DNA from 4 places in the Pelorhabdus sp. sgz311002 genome. Region 1 is predicted to be linked to each of the others. Evidence: riboswitches for the same ligand, from Rfam matches in the RefSeq annotation. Region 1 holds a riboswitch; each other region holds the start of a gene.
The links. A riboswitch is a leader RNA that binds a small molecule or an ion and turns the genes downstream of it on or off. The one in region 1 is predicted to bind cyclic di-GMP.
Positions count from the first base shown of each region.

Region 2: it holds a riboswitch for cyclic di-GMP, as region 1 does, so the genes downstream of both, AC0NJP_RS13740 (GGDEF domain-containing response regulator) here and AC0NJP_RS11880 (hypothetical protein) in region 1, are expected to answer to the same signal.
Region 3: it holds a riboswitch for cyclic di-GMP, as region 1 does, so the genes downstream of both, AC0NJP_RS10785 (methyl-accepting chemotaxis protein) here and AC0NJP_RS11880 (hypothetical protein) in region 1, are expected to answer to the same signal.
Region 4: it holds a riboswitch for cyclic di-GMP, as region 1 does, so the genes downstream of both, AC0NJP_RS15195 (putative bifunctional diguanylate cyclase/phosphodiesterase) here and AC0NJP_RS11880 (hypothetical protein) in region 1, are expected to answer to the same signal.

Region 1 is NZ_JBWBCL010000007.1:105,679-110,288, reverse strand. It holds gene yhbH (sporulation protein YhbH) at 1-22, opposite strand, end outside; gene AC0NJP_RS11895 (serine protein kinase) at 61-1,989, opposite strand; gene AC0NJP_RS11890 (hypothetical protein) at 2,269-2,829, opposite strand; gene AC0NJP_RS11885 (hypothetical protein) at 2,878-3,144, opposite strand; gene AC0NJP_RS11880 (hypothetical protein) at 3,297-3,551, opposite strand; cyclic di-GMP riboswitch class I at 3,612-3,698, opposite strand; gene AC0NJP_RS11875 (indolepyruvate oxidoreductase subunit beta) at 3,748-4,320, opposite strand; gene iorA (indolepyruvate ferredoxin oxidoreductase subunit alpha) at 4,322-4,610, opposite strand, start outside.
Region 2 is NZ_JBWBCL010000009.1:118,095-122,704, forward strand. It holds gene AC0NJP_RS13720 (EamA family transporter) at 1-294, opposite strand, end outside; gene AC0NJP_RS13725 (DMT family transporter) at 693-1,112, shown strand; gene AC0NJP_RS13730 (ClbS/DfsB family four-helix bundle protein) at 1,259-1,765, shown strand; gene AC0NJP_RS13735 (carboxymuconolactone decarboxylase family protein) at 1,834-2,148, shown strand; cyclic di-GMP riboswitch class I at 2,266-2,349, shown strand; gene AC0NJP_RS13740 (GGDEF domain-containing response regulator) at 2,480-3,388, shown strand; gene AC0NJP_RS13745 (HAD family hydrolase) at 3,667-4,014, opposite strand; gene AC0NJP_RS13750 (YifB family Mg chelatase-like AAA ATPase) at 4,524-4,610, shown strand, end outside.
Region 3 is NZ_JBWBCL010000006.1:64,050-68,659, reverse strand. It holds gene kdgT (2-keto-3-deoxygluconate transporter) at 1-857, shown strand, start outside; cyclic di-GMP riboswitch class I at 976-1,061, shown strand; gene AC0NJP_RS10785 (methyl-accepting chemotaxis protein) at 1,164-2,909, shown strand; gene AC0NJP_RS10780 (hypothetical protein) at 2,969-3,364, shown strand; gene AC0NJP_RS10775 (SpoIIE family protein phosphatase) at 3,470-4,610, shown strand, end outside.
Region 4 is NZ_JBWBCL010000012.1:39,265-43,874, reverse strand. It holds gene AC0NJP_RS15215 (3-hydroxyacyl-CoA dehydrogenase family protein) at 1-71, opposite strand, end outside; tRNA gene AC0NJP_RS15210 (tRNA-Trp) at 251-326, opposite strand; tRNA gene AC0NJP_RS15205 (tRNA-Gly) at 334-408, opposite strand; tRNA gene AC0NJP_RS15200 (tRNA-Asp) at 413-489, opposite strand; gene AC0NJP_RS15195 (putative bifunctional diguanylate cyclase/phosphodiesterase) at 570-2,285, opposite strand; cyclic di-GMP riboswitch class I at 2,355-2,440, opposite strand; gene pyrE (orotate phosphoribosyltransferase) at 2,501-3,073, opposite strand; gene pyrF (orotidine-5'-phosphate decarboxylase) at 3,073-3,795, opposite strand; gene AC0NJP_RS15180 (dihydroorotate dehydrogenase) at 3,807-4,610, opposite strand, start outside.

The DNA.
Region 1 (4,610 bases):
TACCATCCTTAAAGACAGCCATGGCGCCCTTCCCCTCCCCTGTCATGCAAATTCAAAAAATCAATCTTTCCAGAGATTATTTGCGGCATATTTTAAAATCACATTGCAACAATGATCGCAATAACCGCTTCGCTTCATTTCCTCGACCATCGCATCATACTTACCGTCTTGTTCTTTATCACGTACTTTGGCTTTTGTAATAACGCGCGATAACTCTTTTACCGAAGCCGTCAATTTCTTTTCAATCGCTTCTTTTAAAGGCTCATAACTTTTATATTCAATCTTGCCGCCGCTTCGCAGCAACGAAAACATATACGAGGTTACGTCTTGGCGAAAACCGGCGGCAGCAGAACCGCTAATGCCGATCTGTTCTTCAATAGACTGCAGAAATTTCAAGTCGGGTTCTAGCTCTTCGCCAGTGTGGGGATCTTTGATCTTTGATGAATTAGCGAACGCCTCGGCATGATCGAGGTAATTATTGAAAAGGCTCTCAGCCTGTTCTTTATAGCCATGAATGAAAGCCCGCGTCACTTCTTTTTCTAAGAGCTTATTGTATTCTTTTTTAATTGTGTCTTGGAGGAAACCAAGATAGCGTTTTCGTTCTTCATCGCCAATAGCCATTTCTTTAACTGCTTTAATCAAAGTATCAATAATCGCAATCGGATTGATACAGTTCGATTCAGATTCCGATAAAGTCGTATCAATCGCTTTCATGATAAAGCGAGTAGAAATGCCAGTCATGCCTTCCCGTTGCGCCTCATCTTTGAGTTCAAAAATATCGACCTTTTTGGTAGAGCCCTTCTCTACAATTTCTTCGCCATTATAAATCTTAAGCTTATTTAAGGGATCAATCTTGGCTGAAGGAGAGAGTCGGCTCAAAATGGCAAACATCGAAGCCATCTCAATGGTATGTGGCGCAATATGAGCGGAAAAAGCACTATTATTAAGCATTTTTCGGTAAATTTTTACTTCTTCGTCTAGTTCAAGACAATAGGGCACTTCCACTTTGACAATCCGGTCCAAAATCGCTTCATTCGTATGATCTGACTTAAATTTATTCCATTCCGCTTCATTGGAGTGAGCTAAAATAATTCCGTCAAAATAAATCATCGAGCCTTTGCCTGGCGATGGAATTGATTTTTCCTGTGTCGCCGTAATCATCGTATGCAAATACTCTACATCATTTTTAAACACTTCAATAAACTCCACAATCCCGCGATTGCCCACATTAAAAGCACCATTTAAAGCTAGCACTCTCGGGTCGTCTTCCGGATATAAATCCATTTTTGATATATCGACAGAGCCAGATAACACCGAGGTATCCTGATTGTTAGGATCAACTGGCGGTACTACACCAACGCCCTTGCGGGAACGGATGGAAAACTCAGCCACAGTTACAGGAAATCGTTCATATTCACCATGAAAATCATTTTTCAAACGATAACGGCATACTGGGCACAAATCCCCCTCTATTTTAACACCAAGAATTTCTTCAAATTGAGGTCGTAAATGTTTAGGAATTAGATGCAGCGGCTCCTCCCGCATTGGGCAGCCTTCCAGAGTGTAAATCGGCGGACTCATCTCCAAGGCCCGTTTTAACGCTTCCATCAAAGAAGATTTCCCTGCACCTACAGGCCCCACTAAATATAAAACTTGCCGTGATTCCTCACCTTTCATGGCTGCAGAGTGAAAATAACGCATGATTTTCATAATACTTTTATCGATGCCAAAAAACTGATCCTCAAAAAAACGATAACGCCGCAGCGTATCATTGCCGTGAATCCGTTTCAAGCGCGGATCTTCTTCTGTTCTTACAATATCAACACCTGGCGCTGTTAGTAGTTCATGCATGCGTTGATGAGCTAGCATGACTCCTTTCGGATTTTCTTTTACGATTTTCAGATAATCAAGCAGCGTGCCAGAAAAATGCTCGTGCTTTCTCTCTACCCGATCTTGCTTAATCAGACTGACGAAATCAAAATTTGCCATACTTTCTCCCCCTTTTTGCATGCAATTATAATAAAAAAATGATAAGCCATCACGCTAAAAGAATTTTTATCCCTTCAGAGAAGACACGGCTTACCATTTGATTTAATATAGCAGATTTTTTTATCAATGTCTATAACAAAATAACATGAATACTGATAAAGAAAATTTTAAATATACTAAAATATACTATGATAGCAAAACTAAATCATGCCTCAAACGTAAATAGCGCGAATCACCAATCACGGCAATATCATCTATTATTATGAACAAAGCAATAAGTTAATGAAACCAAGACTTAGCAAAATGATACATCAGCCATGCCGTACCAAAAAAAGCGGTAAGGGCGATAAGGCCAAATAGAACTTTCTTCTTCTTCGTAAAACCGGCAGCTTGTTGACAATAATATTCTTTTTGTGTCTTTTTGCCGCATTCGTAGCAATAGCTATCTTCAGCAAAAACAGCCGTACCGCAAGAGTTACAAAAATAAACGACAGCAGGCTTTTTATGATCGGCGCTACCGCCAGACAATGCACCCACTTGCGACGGTTTTGGCTCTGGTACTTGCTCTGAAGCTTCGTCCGCTTTTTTCGCTGAGTCACCGCCTTCGCCTGACAACTCTTCAGCCGCCTTTGCAGCCGCTGCTACTTCGGCTTCTGTAATAACCAAACCATCCGTCGCTGTAGTCTCTGGTACTGGTGAGGCGAGTTCTTCTGTGGGCGAAGCAGGGACGGCAGCTTTTGGCTGTTTATCTGATTGTGTTAGATAGGCCACATCCTTGCCACACTTGCCGCAAAAATTTCCTTCCACACTTATGGTCACACCGCATTGAGGACAATACATAGCTAATCTCCTCCGAAATATCCAATCTATACAGATTTGAAAGACCGCTTATTTTTTCGTTACAACAACAATAACAAAAGTTACTATGATAATTAGCCCGACAAAAGCGCCAACTCCAGCAATCACCAATTTTTTGGGCGAAGCCAAAAAAGCAGCCAGCCCAGTCGGCGGCGCTGGATCTACCAACTCAGTTTCTACAGCTTCCGCTTCCGCCTCAGCCATTTCTTCCGTTTGATCTGGTTGTCGTTTGCCGCAGATCTGACAAAACAAAGCACTTTTCGGTATTTCTACACCGCAAAAAATACAATAGCGCATCCTGGCACCTCACTCATTACTTGCAGGCTGAAAATCTTTATTTTTATTCTTTTTCGCTAAAATCCGATCAAATCCTCTATTTAGAATAAAAAACCGCCGCAGTAAGCATTCGTGTAGTCGTAAGCTTACCGCGACGGTTTTTTATTCCTGTTCTATTTCTGTAAAAAGTTGGTACAGGAAATACCAGCTCGTTCCAATTCATTCGCAGAATGAAATAAGGTGAATTTTTTCCCTGTAGATAAAAACTCGCCTGAAACAGCTTGATTTAGGCCTTCACTCAGGCAGCTTTCACAATAATAATGCCCTTTGGACTTATTCTGCCCATCGTTATACATTTCAAGGCGCCGCGTAGCCTTACGGCCGCAACATTCACAACGGCCCAAGAGCTGGGCCAAATATTGTAACATGTAAAACCCTTCCTTATTTGCCTAAATTAAGCAACAAAAAACCAGGCTGCTCATCAAATTGATTGCAACCTGGCGCTCATAGACAGATCTGTCCTTAGATCCAAAGCTTTGCGTCCTTACCTTTCGATAAGTTTGCCGACGTTTTCTTTTGCTGACTCTTTCTTATGATACCATGCCCCTTAAGGCTTGGCAACTATCAGACTGTCTCTAACCCAGCTTGAAATGCGGCCTGATTGATTGAAAAAAGCTGGGGCTTAATCTGTTCTTTCATTGCTTCGTCCCAATGGATTGTGGTAAGGTCCATCGCCTTGACTAAAGCACCGAATAAAACAACGTTCATACAGCGACCATTGCCCAGCGCAAGGGCTATCTTTTCTGCAGCTACGATCGTCGTTGCCGCTTTCTCCTGTAAAGTTTCTAAAATGCCTGTAGGATAATCGCACTTTCCATTCAAAATCGGCGCTGAGGGAATCTGATAATCATTGACAACGATTTTGCCATCAGGCTTTAAATAATCTAACCAGCGCAGCGCTTCCATCTGCTCAAAAGATACGAGAATATCGGCTTCGCCTTTACCAATAATGGGTGAATAAACTTTTTCACCATAGCGAACCTGGGTACTCACACTGCCGCCGCGTTGGGCCATGCCATGTACTTCTGACATTTTTACGTCATAGCCGGCAGCCATAAGACCTGTAGATAAAATCTTGCTCACTAAAATGGTTCCCTGGCCGCCAACGCCTACTAATAAAATATTTTTCGTCGCCATCTTATTTCCCCTCCTTGGCAATCGCCTGTACCGGACAAACCTGCGCACAAACCTCACAGCCTACACACTGCATCGCATGGATCGAACTCTTTTTCGCCGCCTTATCAAAACGAAGGGCTGGACAGCCTGTTTTAATACATTTTTTACAACCGATACATTTCGCTTGATCGATTTTGCATTTTGCCAAATAGTCGCCGAATTCTTCGTGATCTTGCGGCGATGCTTTCTTTAACACGCAAGGCCAACGTGTAATAATGACCGAAGGTTCGTCAAGGGCCAAGGCCCAATCG
Region 2 (4,610 bases), on a different contig from region 1:
AAATATAATTGCTAACGAGGCATCCAACGTTTGTAATGACGTATAATAAAAAACAGTCGTTAGTCCAATCGGCGAACCACATAAAACTAATAACAAAGTTTTTTTCCATGGGATAAATTGTTTTCGCTGAAACAACACGACAGCCCAGAGAAGCAACATGCCGAAAAATCCTTGTGATCCACAAACATCATTTACTGTAAAACCACTTGCGTAAGCAATCTTGACAAGCGTAGAAAGGATGCCATAACTGCATCCACCTAAAAATACTAGAAATGCATAAGAATTTCTTGACAAAATATCTCCTCCCAATAAAAAACGCCACACAATATCCCAATAGATATTGTGTGGCGAAAATAGATTTCTCTAGAAAAATCCACATCCAAAGATGGTTTTATGATTCAGTTTTAAGCTTATCTAAGCATAGCAGTTTTCTTTTTGTTCGTCAACAACTGAAAATTCTAAGGGAATTATAGTTAATACTTGGTTTATGATTCACTTTATATCAGAATTTAAATCAGAAAGAAAAAATTGTAGATCGTTATAGAAAATTAAATTTTTAGCCGTTTCAACTGTTGACTATTTTTAAGATAATTTGTTTTTTGTATAATAGAGTTAGTATTTTGTAAATCAAAATATGGTTTAGATATAAAGAGAAGAAATGAGAAAACTACTAATATAAGGGGAGAAACATAATGCTAAGCGTCTTAGCGGCGATTATTACTGGAATAATTTTACCCATACAAGGAGCTATTAATTCGCAAATAGGAAAGTTATCGGGACAATTTATTATGATTATAGGAGTCTCTATTTTTCAGATTTTATTTGCATTATTATTTGTTTTATATAATCAGCAAAAGATTAGTGATACAATATCTACTAAAGCCTTGATTTCAGGAATGATGGGGATTTGTGCAATGTATGGTTTTTCATACTCTATAGCGAATATTGGAACATTAAAGGTATTTGCCTTAGTATTAGCAGCTCAGATTATTACTGCGGCTGTCGTTGATCATTTTGGACTTGTTGGTGTTGAAGTTTCCCCGATAACATACAATAAAGTAGGAAGTTGCATACTTATACTGACTGGGGTTTATTGGCTAGCTAGATCTTAGAGAGTGTCAATAACTGCTCATAAAATCCTGTAACTTTTTTCAAATTAGTTTTAAAGCGTGTTCAAATTTGAGGCATTAATCTACCTTAGATATTTTTTGCTTATTAAATTTGAAGTGGTTATAAAAAATGGAGTGTGCCATGATAAATGATACAATACAATAGTAAAGTTGAATTAATTGCCGCTATACAAAAGACTTATTTGCTTTTTGACAAAGAATTTGATGAGATTCCAGATGAAAAAGGAAATGTTCGCATTGCGCAAGTGGATAAGACGCCGCAGGAAATGCTAGCATATCAGCTCGGATGGTTAAATCTTATTATGGGATGGGAAATAGATGAATTAAATGGGAAAAAAGTTATTACTCCCTCACTGGACTATAAATGGAATCAGTTGGGACAACTTTATCAAAAATTTTATTATGAATACAGCGGGTACTCGCTACAGGAATTACGCAAATTATTTGGGGAAAACGTTGCAGCATGGTGTGCTTGGATCGATCAATTAAGTGAGGAAGAATTATTTACTCCAAATGCGCGTGAATGGACAGTAACAAAAGCGAATTGGCCAATGTGGAAGTGGATACATATAAATTCGGTTGCGCCTTTTAAGAATTTTAGAACCAAGATTAGGAAATGGAAAAAGAATGTTTGACCCAGCGATTATCGGAATCTATAAATAACAAAATAATGTGCTATTTGGGAGGGATTTACTTGAAAAATATGAGTAATGCATTTGACTGCTTTTTAAAAGAAGCTCCGGAACAATCGAAAACATGGTTAGAAACTGTTCAAAAATTAGACGAGGCTAGCAGCCTTGATTCCAAAACAGAAGAGATTGCTTATATTGCTGTTTTAGCGGCGGTTGGACTGCTAAGTGGTCTTCCTTTTCATGTAAAACATGCTCAGGAGTTAGGTGCTACTAGAGATGAGATTAAAAGTGCAGTTTTATTAGCGCTCCCCGCAGTAGGAAATAAGGTGATTACTGCGTTGCCGATAGCACTTGAAGCCTATGATAGTGAATTTAAAGGAAAGTAGACGTTTTGTTTATTTCAACAAGATGAGGGAATGAAAACCTGTCAGATGTATTATTGGATACATTTGGCAGGCTCCTTTGAAATTTTGAATCATTATGGTATAATTTTCATTAAAGAAATATTTGGTAGGCAAACCACCCGAAAGGATGGGACGCAAAGCCGTGGGTCTAAAGGAATTTTCTAAGACTGCCAGGTTACATCATTAATTACGATGATAACCTGGTTTTTTATTGCAATAAAATGAGAAATCATTGATGTAGCTATCACTAAAGTTATCGTTCCATGTTGGCTTTGTTTTCTGAACTTTAAAGTGGAAGAGAAAGGACGATAAGATGAATTTTGGTAAGCAGACAGTTCTCGTTGTTGATGATGAAAAATTTCACTGTAATTTATTAATGAAAATTTTGCAAGATAATTATAGTGTTTATTGTGCAACTTCCGGGTCACAGGCTTTAAAGATCATTATATCTCGAAAAATTGATCTTATTTTATTAGATATAATGCTACCAGATATTGATGGCTACGAAATTTGTCGGCAAGTCAAAGAAAATCCGGCTACTCAAGACATAGTAGTAATATTTATTTCTTCCAATTCCTCTCCGCAGCATCAAACAACAGGGTTTTCAATGGGAGCGGTTGATTACATTACGAAGAACACAGACATAGCAGTTATAAAAGCCCGTATTGAGAGTCAGCTTGAATTAAAAAAGCAAAGAGACATTTTAGTGAGTTTGTCAATGATTGATAAATTGACAGAGATATATAATCGTCGTTTTTTAGAAGAGGCATTAAATAAATTATGTCTTAGCTCACATCGTAATAATGAATATTTATCAGCGATAATGATTGATATAGATTTTTTTAAAAACTACAATGATATCTATGGGCATTTAGAAGGCGATGAGTGTTTGAGAAAAGTTAGCCAAACAATAAAAAATTCACTTTCTAGGTCAATCGATATTGTCGGTAGATATGGTGGAGAAGAATTTGTTGTCTTACTGCCAGCAACACCGCTTAGTGGTGCAATTGTAGTTGCCCAGAGGATTCAAGAAAATATAAAAAAATTAGCTTTAAAACATGAGATGTCAGATGTAAGTGAGTTTATCACAGTTAGCATGGGAGTTGCATCATTGAAACCAAATGATGATTATAAACCGGCTAAGCTCATTAAACGCGCTGATATAGGACTCTATAATGCGAAAAGAGAAGGAAGAAATTGCTATATTTCTATCGAAGAATGAAGTGGGAATATCTTAAATTCTGTAAAAATCTCTAAGCTGGTATGAGCTTAGAGATTTTTATTGCATATGAGGAATGTCCCTCATTTTGTGTAAACGCAACTGGTATAAAAAGAGTATATATTTTTATAGGGGAAAAACAGTCATCTTGGCTAGTTGTCCCTTGCTTGCATTATACGGAAAAGCCCCTTGCTGTCAAGGTATTCAAGTCTGTCAGCCAAAATATTTCTAGTTGGGAATGAATTCGGGATAGTCTCTCACAATAAAAATGGCTTGATAGTTTAGTTGTGATACCAGGTTTTAAAGCGCCTTATTTTACCTAATAACCCCCTTGAATTACCATCAAAACAAATAGCTCTATCATCGACATACACTATTGCGGGCGGCTTGTGTACAGCTACGTCATCAACGACTATGCCATATTGTTTTAACCATGTATTAATAGCTTCTTTTCCCCCAGTTTGATGGCAGCGAGTAGACACAATCACAACTCGATAATGCTTTCGAATCTCCTCAATCGCCTCTTTTATCCCCGTAACAGGTGGATCAGGAATAACTTCAACTCCCTGAAATCCACTTGTATAGCTGTGGATCACACCATCAAAATCAAGTACAACGGTTTTGACCATTATTATTTGCTCCTTATGATTTATTTCGAAATACTTCCCCCAGGGCAAGGCAGAACCTAGTGTATTTGCTGTGGCATCCGCACATATACAGCCTCGTAACAGCAAGAGTAATCATTATGGTACTGTCCCAGATAATTATCTTTACAATTAGAGAATTGTATTATGCAATTCTCTAATAAGAGTTTTATTTGCATTTGTAATCCTTGCTACTTTTCAGCTTACTTATTCTACCAATCGATCGATAAAAGAATTTCTGGAAATGGCTACTTTAGTAACAATTTTACATCACAAAGTCACTAAATATCTGTTCAGGAAAAATCGCTTTATTCCGGTATCGAAGACGTTATATTAGTTGCTCTTTAAGGACAAGGAATTGTTAAATTCGCTAAGTATACCCAAAAAACATCTAGTAGATGCTCTATTGCTATAGGTTTGACAAAAAGGGTTTTTTCTATAAAAAAAAGAAAGCAAGAAAAGAGAACTATAAAGAACTTCTTGGGGGGACAAAATTGTATGCACAAAGTTTTGGCGCTACGACGCTTGGCCTTGACGGAATTATTATTACCGTAGAAGTCGATATTAGTAACGGAATACCC
Region 3 (4,610 bases), on a different contig from region 1:
TGATTACAGGAACTGTACCAATTTTAGCTGTTTGGTTTTTCTGTATGGGGGCAGCGATTGATGTTCGCGCTACTGGAATTGTACTGAAAAAATCAGGTACTTTAGTGATAACAAAAATTGCTGTTGCTTGGGTTGTCGCCTTAGTAACGGCGAGTATTCTTCCTGGTAATGGGATTCAAAATGGTTTTTTTGCCGGACTTTCTACGATAGCTATTATTGCAGCTATGGATATGACGAATGGCGGTCTTTACGCTTCGATTATGCAGCAATATGGTACTCAGGAAGAAGCGGGAGCTTTTGTATTGATGTCCATTGAATCAGGTCCGCTCGTTACCATGTTGATCTTAGGTGGAGCCGGTATTGCCTCCTTTGAACCACACTTGTTTGTCGGTGCGGTTTTACCCTTCCTCGTTGGTTTTGCTTTAGGGAATCTCGACCACGAACTGCGTGAATTTTTTGGCAAGGCGACACATACAATGATTCCTTTTTTTGCCTTTGCGCTAGGAAATACAATTGATTTAAGTGTGATTCTAAAAACAGGTTTACTTGGTATTTTACTTGGTGTTGGTGTTATTATTATTACAGGAATTCCGCTTATGCTTGCTGATAAATTTATTGGCGGCGGCAATGGAACGGCAGGGATTGCTGCTTCTAGTACGGCTGGCGCCGCTGTAACGAATCCTATTATTATTGCTGGCATGAATCCGGCGTTTGAACCTGTTGCCCAGGCAGCAACGGCGCTTGTCGCCACATCTGTTATTGTAACATCTGTTTTAGTGCCGATAATTACTGCTTGGTGGAGTAATTATGCCAAACGCAGAAAAGGCGATACTTTAGTAGAAAAAACCAGCTATTAACGAGGCCCTCTTTGCATTATTGAAGCAAGTTTTTCTGCTTCGATAATGCTCTTTTTCATTTATTGACAAATTTCCAAATATACTGTAATCTTTTAACTGTTATAGGAAAAGATATTGATTCACCATTGGGCAAACTTGTTGAAAAACAAGGACGCAAAGCCACTGGGTCTAAAGACGAAGGTCCATGATCGCCAGGTTGCTAGTTGGTTATTTTGTATCTCCATCGTCAGATTCGCAGCAGGCAGTCTGACGTTTTTTATTGTTTTTTTACATTTTATAATATAGAGGGGGATGAATTTTTTGGCAGTGATACAAGCGGGAAAGCAGAATATTGGCATGAAAATTGGAATTGGTTTTTTGGTTATGATCGTATTGATTCTGGTTTTGGGAATTGGTTTTTATCATGAATCAGGTAAGAATGCTAGCGCGATTAGTACTATTGGCAGCTCTAATACAAGAGCTTTAACAGCTGCTAAGGCCGAGAATGTTTATACAGGCGCTGTTTTGGAAATTCGTCGATTTATTGCTGATGGTGATGATAAATACCGTCAGGGGTTTATTGGGAAAATGGATACAGTGGTTGAATTAGAACAACAACTATTAGCGAAAGCGAGTTCGTCTGATAAAGCAGAGGTTGAAAAGCTAGTTAACAATACGAACACGTACTATTCTGGGGTTAAAGAGCGATTGATTCCTCGCTTAGTGGAGGCGCAGCAAGCCAAAAAAGCGGGAAACGGCGCCCTGCAGGCTAAAGCTGAAGCCGAAGCGGCGGCAGTAACCAAAGAATTAACGCCCTTTGCGCAGCAATTACAGGCCGCGTTGGCTGCGATTGAAGCCAATGAAGCAAAAGTGGTAACTGATATCGTAGCAGACTCTGCTCAAAATGCGGCCCGCGTTCAGTTCTTTTCTCTGGCTGTTATGGTACTGATTCTTGCTGTCAGTGTTTTGCTTAGTTTTGTGTTAACTCGGATGGTTGTGAAGCCTTTGCAGGTAATGACACAAGCGCTTGATCAAATGGCTAGTGGTGATTATTCGGTGCAATTGCCGCCTGCCTTTGTCAATCGCGGCGATGAATTTGGTCAAGTTGCGATGTCATTGGCGCATCTCAGGGAGAGTATGCGTGAACTCATTGGTTCGGTAGCCAAACAGTCAGAGCAAGTGGCGGCGTCATCAGAAGAGTTAACGGCAAGTGCTGATCAGTCAGCGCGGGCCTCAACGCAGGTTGCAACTGTGGTTACGGAGATTGCCGAGGGCGCTTTAGCGCAGGCGAAAGCCGTTGATGCAGCTGCCGCAACGGTAGAAGAAATGTCGCAGGGAATGGGTAAGATATCGGCTAACGCACTGGCTGTTAGCCAGGTGGCGGAAGCCGCGGCGAAAGCTTCTTTTTCTGGTACGGCCCGTGTGCAAAAAGCAAATGAGCAGATGGCTCATATTGAAAAAACTGTCGTGGAATCGGCGCAAGTTGTTGCTAATTTAGGGGCAAGATCCAAAGAAATCGGGCAAATTGTAGAAACTATTTCCGGCATTTCCGGGCAAACTAACTTGCTAGCCCTCAATGCTGCTATTGAAGCGGCTCGCGCAGGAGAACAAGGCAAAGGTTTTGCTGTCGTAGCGGAAGAAGTGCGAAAATTAGCGGAACAGTCCCAAGATGCGGCTAAACAGATCGAAGTTTTGATTCGTGACATTCAAGTCGATACGGATGCCGCTGTAGCTGCAATGGAAACAGGCACAAAGGAAGTGAAAACCGGTACTGCTGTTGTCGAAGAAGCAGGTGGTGTTTTTGGGGAAATCAAGGAACTGGTTAGTGATGTGACAGAAAAAGTGCAAGGTATTTCCCAGGCAATTGATTTAATGGCAGGCAATGGCAAAACTGTTGCTGCCTCAGTACAGCAAATTGATCAGGTAAGTCGCGAAACAGCTGGTAGAACTCAGACTGTTTCAGCTGCTACAGAAGAACAATCGGCTTCGATGGAAGAGATTGCTGCCTCAAGTCAGGAACTGGCGCGCATGGCGGAAGTACTTCAATCAGCGATTCGCAAATTCAAGCTATAAGGGTATTGTTAACAAAAAACAGGGTACTCTAGTATATTATGATACTAGGAGGTTGTACCATGGGTGATGAATTAGATCAATTGATTCGCGACCAAATTGTTCCCTTTCATTTGCGCAATGTTGAAGCGCTTGGTGCAAAACATCCTCATATTATGGGGATGGTCAATTCTGTGATGGCGAACCAAGAAAATCGGGCGGCGATCCGTATTCTGGAGCAAGGCAAGATAGTTGGTGAGTATACATTTTTACTGAAAGGCCTTAAAATTGAGACGGTCGAATCAAACACGCTTGATCCTCAGTTCCAGCATCCCTTTTTAGGAAAAATAAAACCTTTTGTGACGTTAGAACGTACCGTTTTAGAAAAGGTTTTGGCTGATGATAAAAATTATCTAGAGGAGCCGTTTTCCGCGGTAGTGCCTTATTTGAGCGAAATTACAATTCAATTTCTGCCATGAAAAGAGCCTAATGGCTCTTTTCTTTTTGGAGCTTACGGCAGGGTTTGGCGTAATTGTGTCAAAATGTTACTATGAATAACAGCGTCGGTAGAGGGGGAAGCGTAAATGAAACAGAAAAAAGTGAGGAAAATTACTACAATTGGCGACTCTACCGCCAATACAGATCGCCTTGAGGCGATTAAACAATTGATTTATAGCTGTAGCGCTGTTGCATCAAAGGAAGAATTTCTTATATCGCTTGTTCAGTTCATGCAAAAGGAATTTCAATGTCAATGTGTAGGAATCCGCGTTCTTGATGAGCAGGGGGGGATTCCTTATCAAGCTTATACTGGTTTCAGTCAAGAGTTTTGGGAACAAGAAAATTTTGTGCAAATTTCCAACGGGGATTGTATTTGCACCCGTCTAGCCGCCGGAAGGCTGTTGCCGTGCGATTTGCATTTGATAAATGAACAAGGCTCGTATATTTTACCTGCTTTTTCTCAATTAGAGGGTCTACTTAGTGAAGCGGATCTTGGCAATTATCGAGGAATTTGCGTTGCTACAGGATTTCAAAGTGCGGCCATGATTCCGATTGTTTATCAAGGAAAAATAATGGGGCTGATTCATCTTGCTGATATGCGACCCAATCAAATTCAAGCGGATATTGTCGCTTTGATTGAGGGAATGGTTCCCTTAGTAGCAGAAGTCTTAAGCCGCAATATGATCGAAAAAGCGTTGCTAGAAAATCAGGAACGACAGCAAATCTTAAATAATATTGTGCAAGTATTGCCTGGCTTGGCTTATGTGATTGATGCTGCAACGTGGCAGTTGCTATATATAAGTGTTTCGATGGAACAACTTTATGGCAAACGCGTGATTGGACAAAGCTGCTTTAGCTTTTTTGGAAAATCTGCCCCTTGTCATTATTGTCCTCTATTGGAAAATGGATCAAAAGAATACTTTGATAAAACAACAGGCGTGTATTATAAAGCGGAGTCGAGGCAGATTGAGTGGCCTGGTAGGGACTTGATGCAGCTTTTATTTGTCATGGATATTACGGAGCAAAAGCTGGCCGAGTCAGCGCTAGAAGAAGAGAAGGAGCGTTATCGCGTTCTGCTTAAGCAGTCGGCTGAGGCTATTGTTGTCAGTGATTTTGCTACAAAGGCTGTTACCGAAGTAAATTACGCTTTTTCCCGACTCTTTGGTTACACGAACGATGAAGCGTTGCAAGAAACACTGTTTTCGCTGGGGATTCTTTCGGAAAAAG
Region 4 (4,610 bases), on a different contig from region 1:
GCCAAAGCTGTACCAAAACCCATGGTTCCAGTACCTAGGTTCCCAATGACTTTAATGTCTTTTACATCCATTCTGTCTCCCCCTCATCAACTCAGTTGCAAAAGCGTTTTGTAATTTTACAAATTATAGAATAATTATAACATTTTTAACCGATTCTTGCACTGTAAAAATTATTACGACTAAATATATTCCTTATTTTTAAATTTTCGTATAAAAAAGAGATGCATAAAATGCATCTCTTTTGAGTTTCTGGCAGGGGCAGAAGGACTTGAACCCTCAACCAATGGTTTTGGAGACCACTACTCTACCAATTGAGCTATACCCCTATGAAATTGGAGCGGAAAACGAGATTCGAACTCGCGACCCTCGCCTTGGCAAGGCGATGCTCTACCACTGAGCTACTTCCGCAATATGGCGACCCGGATGGGACTTGAACCCACGACCTCCGCCGTGACAGGGCGGCATTCTAACCAACTAAACTACCGGGCCGAACCAGCTTTTATATAATAACATATTATATATACTTTGGCAAGAACTTTTTACTAGTACTTTTTCTTCTCGCATTTACCTTAGCAGCAGCTTTGACAAAACTGCTTGGAGACAAGAACTTCCTCTAAAGATGCAGGTCTCCCTAAATAATAACCTTGCCCACAATCAACTTCTAATTTCTTTAAAATATGCCAAATGGCATCATTTTCGACAAACTCAGCAATCGTTTTCTTTCCCAACGTATGGGCTACCGCATTCATCGCTTGTACAAGAGCCTGTTGCTTGGGATTATTCTCTAGGTTTCTTACAAAGGATCCATCAATTTTCAAATAGTCAACTGGCAGCTTTCCTAAGTGAGAAAAAGAAGAGAAACCGACACCAAAATCATCTAGAGCAAAATGACAGCCGAGCTTCTTTAAACCATTAATCCATTTTTCTACTATTGATAAATCCTTGATTGTCGCACTTTCTGTAATCTCAAAACCAAGTCGATTTGGCTCTATGCCGCTTTCTAGTATAGAGCGTTCAATCCAGCTTAAGAGCCCTTCATCACTCAGGGTAAAACCTGATAAGTTCACAAAAATTCTTAACTGCGGCTGATTTTCAAGTACCGAAAGTGTTTTCGATATCACCCAGCGATCAATAGAGGCTATGAGACCACTCTTTTCCGCCACAGGAATAAAGTCAACTGGTGAAATAATATGGTCACCATCTATTAGCCGGATCAGCGCCTCATAATGAATAATGCCCTTGCCTGACTGATAAATAGGCTGAAACACTAGTTTAAACTGATCACGTCGTAATGCCTGATAAATTAAAGCCACTTTGCGATTCATTTCAAAAATACGACGACGGTCATCAATATCACTGATAAGCATAACCCGGTTTTTTCCGGCTTCCTTAGCCTGATGAACCGCGGCATCTACATAAGAAAAAATACGTTTTACTTCAACCGCTTCATCAATATAGACAATACCAATACTTGCCGTAACGCGAAGAGGAATTTTGCTGGCATCGACATAAAAGTTTTCTTTTTCTAATGTTTTTAAGAGCCTTGTAGCCATGCAGTTCGCCTTTTCCAAGGTAGTCTCATACAGAAAAATTAAAAACTCATCGCCGCCTAAACGGGCTAAAAAATCACCTTTACGCAGGTTGCGCTTCAATAATTTTACAGCCTGTTGCAATAAACGGTCACCCGCCTTATGGCCATACGAATTATTGACAAGATTAAAATTATCAAAATCAAGTAGCAGTAACGCGCTTTTTTGCGCCACACAACCATTTGTGCCTGTCTTTTTCAAATGTTCTTCTAAATAGTAGCGGTTTGGAATATCTGTAAGATAATCATAGTGGGCCAAATGCCATAGTCTTTCTTCCATCTGCTTGCGATGACTAATATCACGGATAATACTCAATAAAACAGGCACCCCAGCTACAATGCTTCGTTGCGATTGAACCTGCACGTAAAAAACCGTACCATTTTTCCGCTTATGCTTTGCTTCAAAACAAACGCCGGCGGCTCCGGCTAATTTCATCTGTTCTAAAATTAGAGCTGCTTCCGTACCGTCTTCCCGCACATCAAAAATCGTTAAAGCTGTGAGTTCTTCCGCTGAGTAGCCATAGACACGAAGCGCAGCATCATTACCTGCTAGAATTTGCCCTTCTAAAGCTATAAATAAAATAATATCTCCTGTCTTTTCTGCGAGAACCTGATATTTTTGAATCTGCGCTTCTATTTCGGCAAACAAAATCTTTTCTTGCGCCTTTCCTACCGACTCAGAATCATTTTTCTTCACAAAAAATCCTCCTACCTCGCGCTCTCAAAAAAATAAAAGACCAGGCCTGACACCTGGTCTATCTATACAGGGAGCAACCTGGCAATCATAGACATCCTGTCTTTAGACCCATAGCTTTGCGTCCTTATCTTTCGATAAGTTTGCCATATTCATTATCTTTATTTATATCATAACATGCTAATAACTGTCAATTCAGGACTTCTTAAATAGTTTACTTAAATTTTCCGACTGCCCCGTTTGGTAATAGGAGTTCCGGCTTTGCAAGCGGGACATTCTTCTGGTGCAAAAGACGCCACATCAAGATGCAACAACGCCTCAGTCGGCGCTTCAAAGGAAGCTTTACCACCGCTGCGATCCACAAGAATCCCCACCCCAGCAATAATTCCGCCTGTTGGTTTAATTGTGTCAATCACTTCCTGCACCGAGCCACCTGTTGTAACGATATCTTCCACGACGAGAACGCGTTCACCGGGATCGACGTAAAAACCGCGCCGCAGTGCCATTTTGCCGTTTTCCCTTTCCGTAAAGAGCGCTCTTGTACCAAGCTCTTTAGCCACTTCATGAGCCAAAAGAATACCGCCAGTCATCGGTCCGATAACTACGTCAATCTTAGCATCACGAAATTTTTCAGCTAAAGCTTTGCATAACGTTTCGGTATGTTTCGGCTGCTGCAGTACCTGAAATTTCTCAACATACATCATACTATGACGGCCAGAGGTCAATAGAAAATGGCCTTCTAAAATCGCCCCAGTTTGTATAAATAACTCTTTTACTTCTGCTTCAGTCATCATACCGTCTCCATTTCTGCTAGTATTTTTTCTACGGCCAAGTTCTTGTCGGCCGCCTGCGTAATAGGCCGCCCAATAACTAAATGCGTTGCCCCTGCCGTAAGAGCCGCTGCTGGCGTACTGGCGCGACTTTGATCTTGCAATGCTGCTCCGGCTGGTCGAATTCCCGGCGTGACGATCAAGAAGTCGTCGCCGCAGGCTTTTCGAATCATCGCGGCTTCATGAGGCGAAGCGACAACGCCGTCCATCCCCGCCGATTTAGCTAGCTTAGCTAACGTTAAAACTTCTTCACCAATCGCAAGCGGGCAGCCCACTTGCTTCAAAGCTACCTCGTCCATACTTGTTAATATAGTAACAGCTAAAAGTTTGGGGACCTCACGATTTTCCGCCGCAGCACTTTCCTTCACAGCTTGAGCGGCGGCCTGCATCATAGCAAAGCCGCCAAGAGAATGAAGTGTCATTAGCGAAACGCCTAACTTCGAAAGCGCTGCCGCACTTTTTGCCACAGTATTAGGAATATCATGAAGCTTCAAATCTAAAAAAATCGATTTGTTTTTGGATTGCAGATAACGCAATACCTCATTGCCTTGACTATAGTAAAACTGCATGCCTACTTTATAAAAGCTGACAGAATCGCCTAGTTCGTCAACAATCTGTTTTGCTTCCTCAAGCGTATTTACATCTAAAGCAACGATACAGCGTGAATTACTTTTCGCACTCATACCTGTTCTCCTTATCCAAATTTCACCTTACCAACAATCTCGCTAATATGGGAAATGCCCCGTTTCGCCAAATAATCGTCAAGCCCTGCCGCCACATCAACCATAGCAGAAGGATTCATAAAATTCGCTGTTCCTACGGCAACGGCGCTGGCGCCAGCCAGGAAAAACTCAACAGCATCTTCTGCTGTCATAATGCCTCCCATACCAATTACAGGGACAGAAACGGCCTGAGCTACCTGATAAACCATACGCACAGCTACAGGTTTCACAGCAGGCCCTGATAGACCTCCCATGCCGTTCCCTAGAATGGGTCGCCAGGAGTGAATATCAATGGCCATGCCCAGAAGTGTGTTAATTAAAGAGATCGCATCCGTTCCGGCTTCCTCTACCGCTTTAGCCATAGAAGCAATATCCGTAACGTTCGGCGAGAGTTTCGTAATGACCGGTTTATCTGTATTGGCTTTTACTGCCCGCACTACGCTGGCGGCGCTTTCTTCCTGAACGCCAAAAGCCATGCCGCCTTGTTTGACATTCGGGCAGGATATATTGATCTCAATACCGGCAATCGGCGCATCAGCCAGTTTAGCCGCTAATATACCGTATTCTTCTACTGTATTCGCCGAAATATTAATGATGATCGGCGTGCCATACGTAGAAACCTTCGGCAGAATTTCCGTTAAAAAAACGTCCACACCGGGATTTTCCAAACCAACAGCATTCAGCATACCTGCTGGTGTTTCGGCGATGCGATGACCGGCATTGCCAGCACGAGGTAATAGGGTCGTACCTTTGACGACAACAGCGCCTAAATCTTC